One region of the Enterococcus hirae ATCC 9790 genome, then DNA from elsewhere that is predicted to be linked to it. Evidence: riboswitches for the same ligand, from Rfam matches in the RefSeq annotation. Region 1 holds a riboswitch; each other region holds the start of a gene.
The links. Region 1 has a riboswitch for magnesium ahead of mgtA (magnesium-translocating P-type ATPase). Riboswitches for the same ligand answer to the same signal wherever they lie in the genome.
Positions count from the first base shown of each region.

Region 2: another riboswitch for magnesium. It lies ahead of EHR_RS10640 (FtsW/RodA/SpoVE family cell cycle protein); the one in region 1 lies ahead of mgtA (magnesium-translocating P-type ATPase).
Region 3: another riboswitch for magnesium. It lies ahead of EHR_RS12690 (FtsW/RodA/SpoVE family cell cycle protein); the one in region 1 lies ahead of mgtA (magnesium-translocating P-type ATPase).

Region 1 is NC_018081.1:256,952-260,239, reverse strand. Features, by position in the region: gene EHR_RS01330 (helix-turn-helix domain-containing protein) at 1-557, shown strand, start outside; gene ndk (nucleoside-diphosphate kinase) at 671-1,114, opposite strand; M-box (ykoK) riboswitch at 1,334-1,508, shown strand; gene mgtA (magnesium-translocating P-type ATPase) at 1,856-3,288, shown strand, end outside.
Region 2 is NC_018081.1:2,231,174-2,234,461, reverse strand. Features, by position in the region: gene EHR_RS10645 (LCP family protein) at 1-212, opposite strand, end outside; gene EHR_RS10640 (FtsW/RodA/SpoVE family cell cycle protein) at 292-1,485, opposite strand; M-box (ykoK) riboswitch at 1,599-1,764, opposite strand; gene EHR_RS10635 (flavin reductase family protein) at 2,196-2,810, opposite strand; gene EHR_RS10630 (ankyrin repeat domain-containing protein) at 3,036-3,288, shown strand, end outside.
Region 3 is NC_018081.1:2,680,632-2,683,919, forward strand. Features, by position in the region: gene EHR_RS12685 (phosphatase PAP2 family protein) at 1-400, opposite strand, end outside; gene EHR_RS12690 (FtsW/RodA/SpoVE family cell cycle protein) at 446-1,585, opposite strand; M-box (ykoK) riboswitch at 1,867-2,034, opposite strand; partial or broken gene EHR_RS14725 (hydroxymethylglutaryl-CoA reductase, degradative) at 2,255-3,288, opposite strand, start outside.

The DNA.
Region 1 (3,288 bases):
GGCAGACGAATGGAAAAATGGAGTTGCAATTAGAATTTCTAGGATATGAGTGTCGTACGATTGAAGAATACTTTATGAAAATCAGGGAATATGGTCATTTTGAGTTAGACATTCTTTCCAAGTATCCCTATATTTTCAGTGATTCATTTCTAGACAATCATTACTTGAAAATCAAAAAAAGAATGCGACAAATGACCGATTCTTTGAATGAAGACTATTTATTTACATTTTTAATGAATCTCACACTTTATTATATCGATAAAAAACGTTTCAAAAAAGCGCGTAGTATCAACCTCGATATGTCTCGCAGTTTGGCACACAAAGAAAAATCAACAATCATTTATGAAAGTTTGATGACAGAATACTACAGAAAGCTGATTGCACAAGCCTTAGGTGAACCACTTTCAAAAGAGTTGAATACTTTTTTTACGGTCATCGAATATACCCTAGGCAAGAAAGAGCGCAAACGTCTTGAAGAGAAACTTTTGGAAGTGATAAAAGAAGAAGAGAAAAAAATGATGTTGTTTGAACAGATTGCAAAAATAGAACAAGAATAAGTAAGGCAAGTGAATAAGAGTAGAAAAGACCTTGCAATAATCATTGACTAAACGAACTGTCAGGTACTTTTCTGCTCTTTCACTCAACTATCAGTAAGAGCAAATCTGTTTGGTCATTCAGGATGAACGATCTCAGATTTTTGCTTTTTTGTATCGAATAATGGGAAAAAACGATTGATTTCATTGGTTGCAGCATCTCTTGAATCAGATGCATGAATGATATTTTCAGTTCCAGGTAAGGCATAATCTCCACGAATCGTTCCAGGAACAGCATCTACAGCTTTAGTTGCACCGACCATCTTACGGACGATATCGATGACATCCTCTCCAGCTAAAACAAGATAGACTACTGGTCCCGAGGTCATATAATCAATTAATTCATCGAAAAAGCTCCGACCGCTTAAGTGATGATAATGCTCTTGTGCGAGTTCTTTTGTCATTGTTGCAAACTTCATTTCAGTAATTGCTAATCCTTTTTCTTCAAATCGTTGGATGATCCGCCCAATTAAATGACGTCTGACACCATCCGGTTTGATAATGACCAATGTACGTTCCATCTGATACACCCCTTTTTTTGTTATACCTTTATTATACTGGTGTCTGAGTAAACCCACAATCAAAGTGAAAAAGCTGATCAACATACGAGCTATTAAGTACAATAAGAATTTTCTAACCCCATCAATCAAAAACAATTTATTTACCATAAATGTTTGGAAAAAGCAAAAAATAAGTTTGACAATCGGTGCATAAGTTGTTATATTTACGAAGGAAAACTAAATAGGATTTGTTAGGTGAGGCTCCTATACAAACACAGGCTACTGCCCAAAAACGTCGAGAGACGCCAATGGGTAGAACAGGAATTGTCGAGACAAGGCTTTTCATAAGGTAGCTAAAAGCAAGGAATTGCTTTTTACGTTGTACAGTGTCAAAACTCAACGATGAGATCAAAGAAGCTTTTTTTTATGTGCTTTTTCGACCTTTCGCTGAATTTTTGATGAAAGGTCTTTTTGTGTTGAAACAATCCTAACAAACAAAAAATGGAGGTGGTTTCGTTGGGAAGTTGATGCTTTTAAAACGAAAGAGAAACAAGAACAATTCTATCAAGTTAAAGGAGATGAGAACAAATGGATGACAGTCCTGCGAAGAAAATAATGCGAGAGAAATTGCTGGCTGAGGCTATTATCTATCTGTTTTCAGCCCCTTTAAATACAGCATTTTCTCCATTACTCAACTAACTAAAAATAACCCAGCTTAAATAAGTATTGCTTATATTTACTGGGTCTAAGGAGAAAAATGAGATGGAAAAAAAGAGAGATACACAAAAAATGTATGCTGCATTTGCAGGAAAGACAAAACAAGAATTATTGAACTTCTTTCATTCGACTGATCAAGGAATGAAAGACGAACAAATTGAAGAATCAAGAGAAAAATATGGTGAAAATTCAATCTCTTATGGGAAGAAAACACCCTTTATTGTAGAAGCTTTAAAAGCTTATATTACACCATTCACCTTGGTATTGATTGCACTCGGAGTGATTTCATTTATCACAGAATACGTGTTAGCCGCTCCTGGGGATAAAGATTTATTTGGAGTAATTATCATCTTTACGATGGTCATCGTCAGTGGAACGATGACGTTGGTTCAATCTGTTCGCTCTAACCAAGCCGCAGAAAAATTAAAATCATTGGTAAAAGTAACCGCAGCAGTTAAACGTAACGGTGATTATACTGAGATTCCAATGGAAGAAATCGTTTGTGGAGACCTTGTTCGATTATCAGCAGGTGATATGATTCCTGCAGATATGCGTCTGTTGTCAGCCAAAGATTTATTTATTTCACAAGCTGCCTTAACTGGTGAAAGTTACCCTGTCGAAAAGCAAGCGATTGTTTACGATGATGAGACTTTGAGTGAAACTAGTTATGAAAATTTGGCTTTTATGGGAAGTAACGTTATCAGCGGGAGTGCTGAAGGTATTATTGTATCTGTTGGTAATGAAACATTATTTGGACATGTGGCTCAAACGCTCTCTGAAAAACCGATCAAATCAAGCTTTGAAATTGGTATTCATAAAACATCCATGTTATTGATCAAATTCATGGCTTTAATGGCACCAACAGTTATCGTTATCAATGGGTTGACTAAAGGGGATTGGCTGGAAGCTTTTCTATTCGGTTTATCTGTAGCAGTCGGTCTTACACCTGAAATGTTACCAATGATTGTTACTACGAACTTAGTTAAAGGCGCTAGTGTGATGGCGAAAAAAGGAACAGTCATCAAAAATTTGAATGCGATCCAAAACTTTGGTGCGATCGACGTGTTATGTACGGATAAAACTGGGACATTGACTCAAGATAAAATCATTTTAGAATACCACATGGATTGTTCTGGTAAAGAAGATGATCGTGTTTTACGCCATGCGTATTTAAATAGTTACTATCAAACAGGATTAAAAAATCTGTTGGATGTAGCAATTATTGATGAAGCCAAACAAACGTTAGCAACCGATAAAATCAATTACCGCAAAGTGGATGAAATTCCATTTGACTTTGAACGTCGTCGGATGAGTGTCGTTGTAGAGGACACCGCAGGTAAAACACAAATGATTACCAAAGGTGCGATCGAAGAGATGTTGAGTATCTCTAATTACATCGACATTGATGGGATCGTTAGTCCATTAACCAATGAAAAAAGAGAATCAGTTCTTGCAAAAGTGAGAGATTTAAATGAAGA
Region 2 (3,288 bases), 850 kb from region 1:
GAATCTGAACGTCCATTTTCTTCTTTCGACCGGGCATCAGAGCCAATCAATGCCACATTGATAATCTTAGGAACACTTTTGGCTTCTACTTTTGGTACATCGTCTGCTCGACTCGTTGAAGAATAACCATGAACAAACTCAAAAGAAAAATAGCCGATGACAATGACGACTGCCGTCAATAGACCTAAAATCACTTTTTGAAATGTTTTCATTTTCGATTCCTCTTTCTAACCGAACCTCTTACTTGAAATATAGCCATTTTTTTATTATGATAGTCCAATTGAGAGATTCTTAATTGTTCTTGTTTAACAGTTTAGGTTTCTTGAGTTGTAACCTCTCAACCTGCTTATTTTTCTCTTTCACTTGTCGAGACGAGATATTCAAAGCTAATCCAATAGCAAAAGACAAGATTAAATAGCTTGTTCCTCCGTAGCTAACAAATGGCAATGGTACACCTGTCATTGGAATTAAACCAAGGATGCTTCCAATATTGATACTTGTCTGAACGAGTATCCATGTCCCTACACCAATTAAGATCAAATTTGCCTGTTGGTTCTTTTGTTTCGTACTCTTTTGGAAGATTCGCATACATAATAAGAAAAGCAAAAACAAAACAAGTAATGCGCCTATCAACCCAAACTCCTCAGCAATGACTGAGAAAATAAAATCTGTTTCGGATTCAGGGAGATAACCTTTTTTAGTAATACTATTCCCCATTCCTCGACCAAATAGGCCACCGTTGTATAGTGCATAGTAAGAGTTACTCATCTGGTATCCTGCACCATGTTCATCTAAAAAAGGATTATGAACCATTGCGATTCGGTCATAAGCGTGTTCAAAAAATGAAGGTAACAAATGATGCTTTTCAAGTAGTAAAACTAAGCCAGCTACTAAGATCAAGCTAGCAATCGCTGCTCCGATAATTATCAGCCCTTTTTTAATGGGAATAGCTGCAGCCCAAAAGATAGCTCCAGCAATAGCTAAAATCATCAGTGCTCCCGCAATTTTAGGTTGAAACAAAACAAGCACGGCGATTCCGCCCACGATCAATACTGGTATATGAAGTTTCTCAGGAACACTGCGGTCATTTCTAAAAAAACGACTTAAATATAAAATCAAAAAAATGGTTGCGATTTCTGATGGTTGAAACTGGATTCCAGCGATTGAAACCCACCGCTGGGCACCATTAACTGTTACAGCAAAAATCCCGAGTTTCATCATCGCTAATAATAAGCCCGATACAATCAATCCAGCTTTTATTATTCTTGGTTTCAGTAGAACTTGTAATCTGATGGAATAGGTCAATACAATTACGCCCCAACTAAGGATAATAAACAAAAATTGCCGAATAAATAAGCTTTTAGGATCACTTCCTGCTACCAATAAACGATAGGAACTAGCACTATATATCTCTAAAAGACCGACAATTGACAAAGCCAAATAAGGGCCTAAAATCAACCAGTCGATCTTTCTGTTTTTCCACATCGCATATCCCCCTCCTCTTACACAAGTTAGGCGAACACGAGCAGTTAAATATAGAATCAGTTATAGAATATAAGAAAAGGTCAGAAACCTTTTCGAACAAGAATTCTGACCTAGCATCATCTCATCGTCCGAGTTTTAGCACTATACAACGTAAAGAAACACTCTTAGCTATTTGAAAAAGCCTTAATCCGACAATTCCTGTTTGACTCATTGGCGTCTTTCGACGTTTCTGAGCAATAGCATATGTTTGTATAGGAGCCTCACCTAACAAGGTTATTACTATTTTTATTTTTTACAGAGTTAATAGTAAGCTTCTTTAACTATTTTAGCAATCATTTATTTGATAAAAAAACAAAATTAATCAATCTTTAATATATTTCCCCTTTTTAGGAAGTCGTTTAATATGAAAATCCTTTGCTGACTTGATTGATTTTTCTGTTTTGATTTTCTCGTTTTCACTTTTCGGAATAAATTATCAAGTTATCTTAACATTTACATACCAGTTTATCCATGCACCAGAAATCCTCATATCTGCCTTTTTACTTGTATATTTCAAATAAAACTTTAAATCATTCGGTTTACCTAAAAAACTTTATTGTTTTTTATAACTAAAAAATGTTTTAGCTAAATTTTATTTCTTACGCCAATATTATAATAATATTCTTAGGATTATACATCCTCTAAAAATAACATATTTATCGTCATGTAGTTCACTTTGGCCTAGGGATGGTAAAGATTTTCCCTAAGGTTGCATAATCATTCCCTGCTAATCGACTAACTGGTTGTAGTTTCTTGGGATCGATCTTCCCAGATACTGGATCATATACCTCTTCATTTAATTGATACGTATGGATTTTTAATAAGAAAAGATCGGCAGTAACTTCTTGCTCATTTTTAATTTCGAGATGGTCATATAAATCCGTTTCAAAAACAATTTTTGCCTCATTGATTGGTGGAATTGAACCATTCCTATTTATTTTCGTAGTCAAGTTAGTCAAGGTTAGTTCACTTTCTTCTTGCGGAAGAGTTGCTGCTGTTTTATTGACCTCCACCACATTTTGCTCATCTAAAACTTGGATAATTGCTGCTTTCCTTATTAAGATATTTTTAGCAGTATCTTTCATCTGCTCATTCTTTCTTTGGACAGCTAACGAAACGATGGGTGGATTTGAACTAACGATATTAAAATAGCTGAATGGCGCAATGTTTAAGTTCCCTTTCTCAGTTAATGTTGAAACAACAGCTACTGGTCTGGGAATAATTGAACCAATCAGTAATTTATAATTTTCTCTTTCTGTTAATTGAGATGACAAACGTGTAAACATCTACTCCCCTGCTTTCATTTGACAGAATCAAAAACTGTTCTCCTGTCTAGATTTAGTCAGACACTATTTTTTACTATCTATCATTGTTCTTTTTTGTCAAGAATCCGTATTGGAAGTGTTGCTAATTACGTTTTTCCTCTATTAAAGAGCTGTGCATTGTTTAGCAAGTATTTACTTTGCTGTTTATGGCTATTTCAACTAAAATAATATGGAGGAGGCGTTTTCATGAAACCTTATTCAATCCTATGGTTATTCCCTACGTTATTGGTATTTGCAGGATGTGCCGATCATTCCTCTCAGTCAAATGGTACTAATACTAGCACGAATTCGATTGTTTTGGATTCTACAGCTTCTGTGCCTTTACCAACTAATCCCAACCATCCATCAAAGGAGGAAACACCAATGTCAATTGCTCCAGGTCGCTTGTTACAAGCTGTTAGTGCCGAGGATTTAAATCTAGTTCAAACGTTGTTAGACC
Region 3 (3,288 bases), 400 kb from region 1:
ATAAAGAATGTCCACTAGGAAACGAGTAACTCGTACGTATTTCCAATTGTGAAACGGCAGGTCTGATTCGTGCAATGAGCTTTTTTAGAATATACCCAAAAAAACTAACCGCAAAGATATTACAGATATTCCAAATCGCTAACAAATGGTAATTCTTTTTCCAAATATAAAAAGCAAAAAGAAAGGCGAAACATAAGGTCGGACCAATCGTTGCTAACTTAGCAAACAAACGAACAATCGTTGTTAGTTGTGGAAAATTAGGTAAATCGATCTTTGTATAAACCGCTAAATCTAGTGTTTCGAACCATGGAGGATTGATTTTTACGCATAAAATCAATCCAATCAAAAGACATAATGGAACGATTGATAATTTCAGTGCTTTTTGTTGATAATCACTCATAAAACTTTCACTTACTTTCTAACTTCATCTGACTAAACAAATGACTTATTCTACTTTTTTAAAACCTAAAATCATACCTAATCCGCCTCCCATGATCAACAAGGAGGTTCCTCCTTGACTTAGAAAAGGCAAAGGAATTCCTGTTAAAGGCAGTAAACCAATCGAAGCGCCGATATTTTCTACGATTTGAAATAATAGTCCAAATACGAGTACTACCGCTAGATATAGATTTCCTTTATTGTTTGTCTGTATCGCAGTGTAAATAACTTGGTAGAAAAGATAGAAATATAGAAAAACGACGGTCACGCTACCTAAAAAACCAAACGTTTCGGCAATTACAGTAAATACCATATCTGATTCACGTACCGGTACATAGATTGGTGGTATTTCAGCTGGTCGTCCACTAAATCCACCTGCACTAACAGACAATAAGCTTTGTGATTGTTGGTATCCGATCGATTGACTGTAAGCAAAAGGATCGATCCAAGCTCTCACCCGGTCTAATTGATACGTCTTAAAGTTCAGACTATAAAGGATCTCATTACCGTATTTCGTAAAAACTAGACAAATCAATATGACCCCAATAATAAATAAAAAACTAGCACATACGGCCAAGATCTTCCAATGGACCCCTGCAATCATGAACAGAGCCCCCAAACAAATAATAAATACCAAACTTGTCCCAAAATCTTTTTGCATATACATCAACAAGAAAGTTGGTAAACTGATCAACAGAACTTGAAAGACATAGATCAGATCCGTTTTCACGGTACGTTCACTGACTTTCTTTTCATAAAGCAAGGTGAAATAAACGAGAACTAATGCAAAAGTCAATTTAACCAATTCAGAAGGTTGAAAAGTAAAACTACCCATCCTCAGCCAACGTTTCGTATCGGTTAATTGGTACATCACCGGATCATAAAATTTGTAGAGCAAACTCATAATTGCTAATGAAATGGCATAAAAATAAGGAGACAATCGTAACAATAACGCTGTCTTGATTTTTTGTGTCAGTAACAAAAGTCCTAATGAAGCAATGCAAAAGATCACTTGTTTTAAAACAATAGTTTTATAAGGAACTTGGTCGTAGACTGCTGCTCCATATTGCACACCGATACTTAATAAATAAAAGAGAAAAATCGGCAAAAATAACGCATAATTAAACTCAAATGATTTTGATTTCACACACAACACCTCTTAAACGAAAGTTTTCGTAACCAGAATTTCTCTAATCTTCTTATCAAAACATCCGTTATCAACTAGTATCCATTTTGCCATCCTTTCTATTAGGCAAAAGGAGTCACTTTCACATGAGGAAAAATAAAAGTAGCGTGATCAAAATGTGCTGTGATTTATTTTCAAGTAAGTGGTGTAAATATCCAACTCCAAAAAATAAGCCGAAAATTCACAAAAATCAGCAAAGATTTTTAGAAGTTTCGGCTTATTTGTTAAAGTTGCGTACATCAACAACTATCTCATCGTGTGAGTTTTGACACTAAACAACGTAAAGATTTCTCTTAGCTATCTTATGAAGAGCCTTAATTCGACAATTCCTGTTTTACACATTGGCGTCTTTCGACGTTTCTGCGCAATAGCCTATGTTTGTTTAGGAGCCTCGCCTAACAAGTATTAAATTTGAAAAAAAGTATATCCTTTAACGAACAATTTCACAATAGCATCCCGTAGAAAGTTCGCAAAAATTTAGTCATATTTAACCTTTTCCTTAATTTTACCGGCAATTAGCAAAAAAAGAGAGCTTTTGACTAGGAATAATATGAATAAATATAATAAATATATAGTAGCTTTTTATCCATTCTGCTGTTATCCCAATCAGTCTCTCTTTTTTATAAATACTTATTTTTTACGTAATTGCATCAAAAATTTTCTAGCTACGTCCTGATTCATTCCTTCGGCTTTTCTTAGAAATTCAGCGACTTGTTCAATTTCAGTTCCTTGTGCCCCGACTGTGATCGCTAAGGCTCTAGCTTGAAGCGACATATGCCCCTTTTGGATACCGTCTGTCACTAATGCCCGCAAAGCAGCTAAATTTTGTGCTAAACCGACGGCAGCAATGATTTGAGCTAATTCTTTTGCTGATTCAATCTTCAACATGTCTAGTGCAATCTTTGCTTTTGGAAGAATCCTAGAAGCTCCTCCAACTGTTGCCACTGCCAAAGGTACCGTTAATTGTCCAATTAACTTATCTCCAATCATTTGCCAGTCTGACAGGCCTTGGTAAGCACCATCTTTCGCAGCATACGCATGAACGGCAGCTGCACAAGCTCTCGTATCGTTTCCAGTAGCAAGAATGACAGCTTCGATGCCATTCATGATCCCTTTATTATGTGTTGCTGCCCGATAAACATCTAATTTAGCATACTCGGAAGCTTGTTGGATTTTTTCAGCAATTCTCTTTCCTGCTTCAATCGTTTTTCCCAATCGCTCGAAGGGAATCTCACAACTAGCTGTTACTAATGATTCTGTTGCGAAATTGCTTAAAATACTAAATAAAATCTCTTCTTTAGGAAACCAGGAACGTATTTTCTGGGCAACACCTTCTAAGATAGCGTTGATGATATTAGCTCCCATCGCATCTTTTACATCAACCAAGAAATCGATCGATAAGTAATCCAAATTATTACCCTTAAAGTTTCTTGTTGCGATTTCCTGCACTCCACCACCACGTCTCACGATCGAGGGATAACTTGCATTCGCACATGCTAGTAGTTCATCTTGTCTGGCGATGACAGCATCAGTTATACCTCGATTATCCAGTTCCCCTGATAGTACAATCTGACCACGCATCAGGCGTTGTGGTGTAATTGCTGTAATGTCTCCACATATTTTTGCTCCGTTACTGGCTGCAGCAATTACAGACGGTTCTTCTG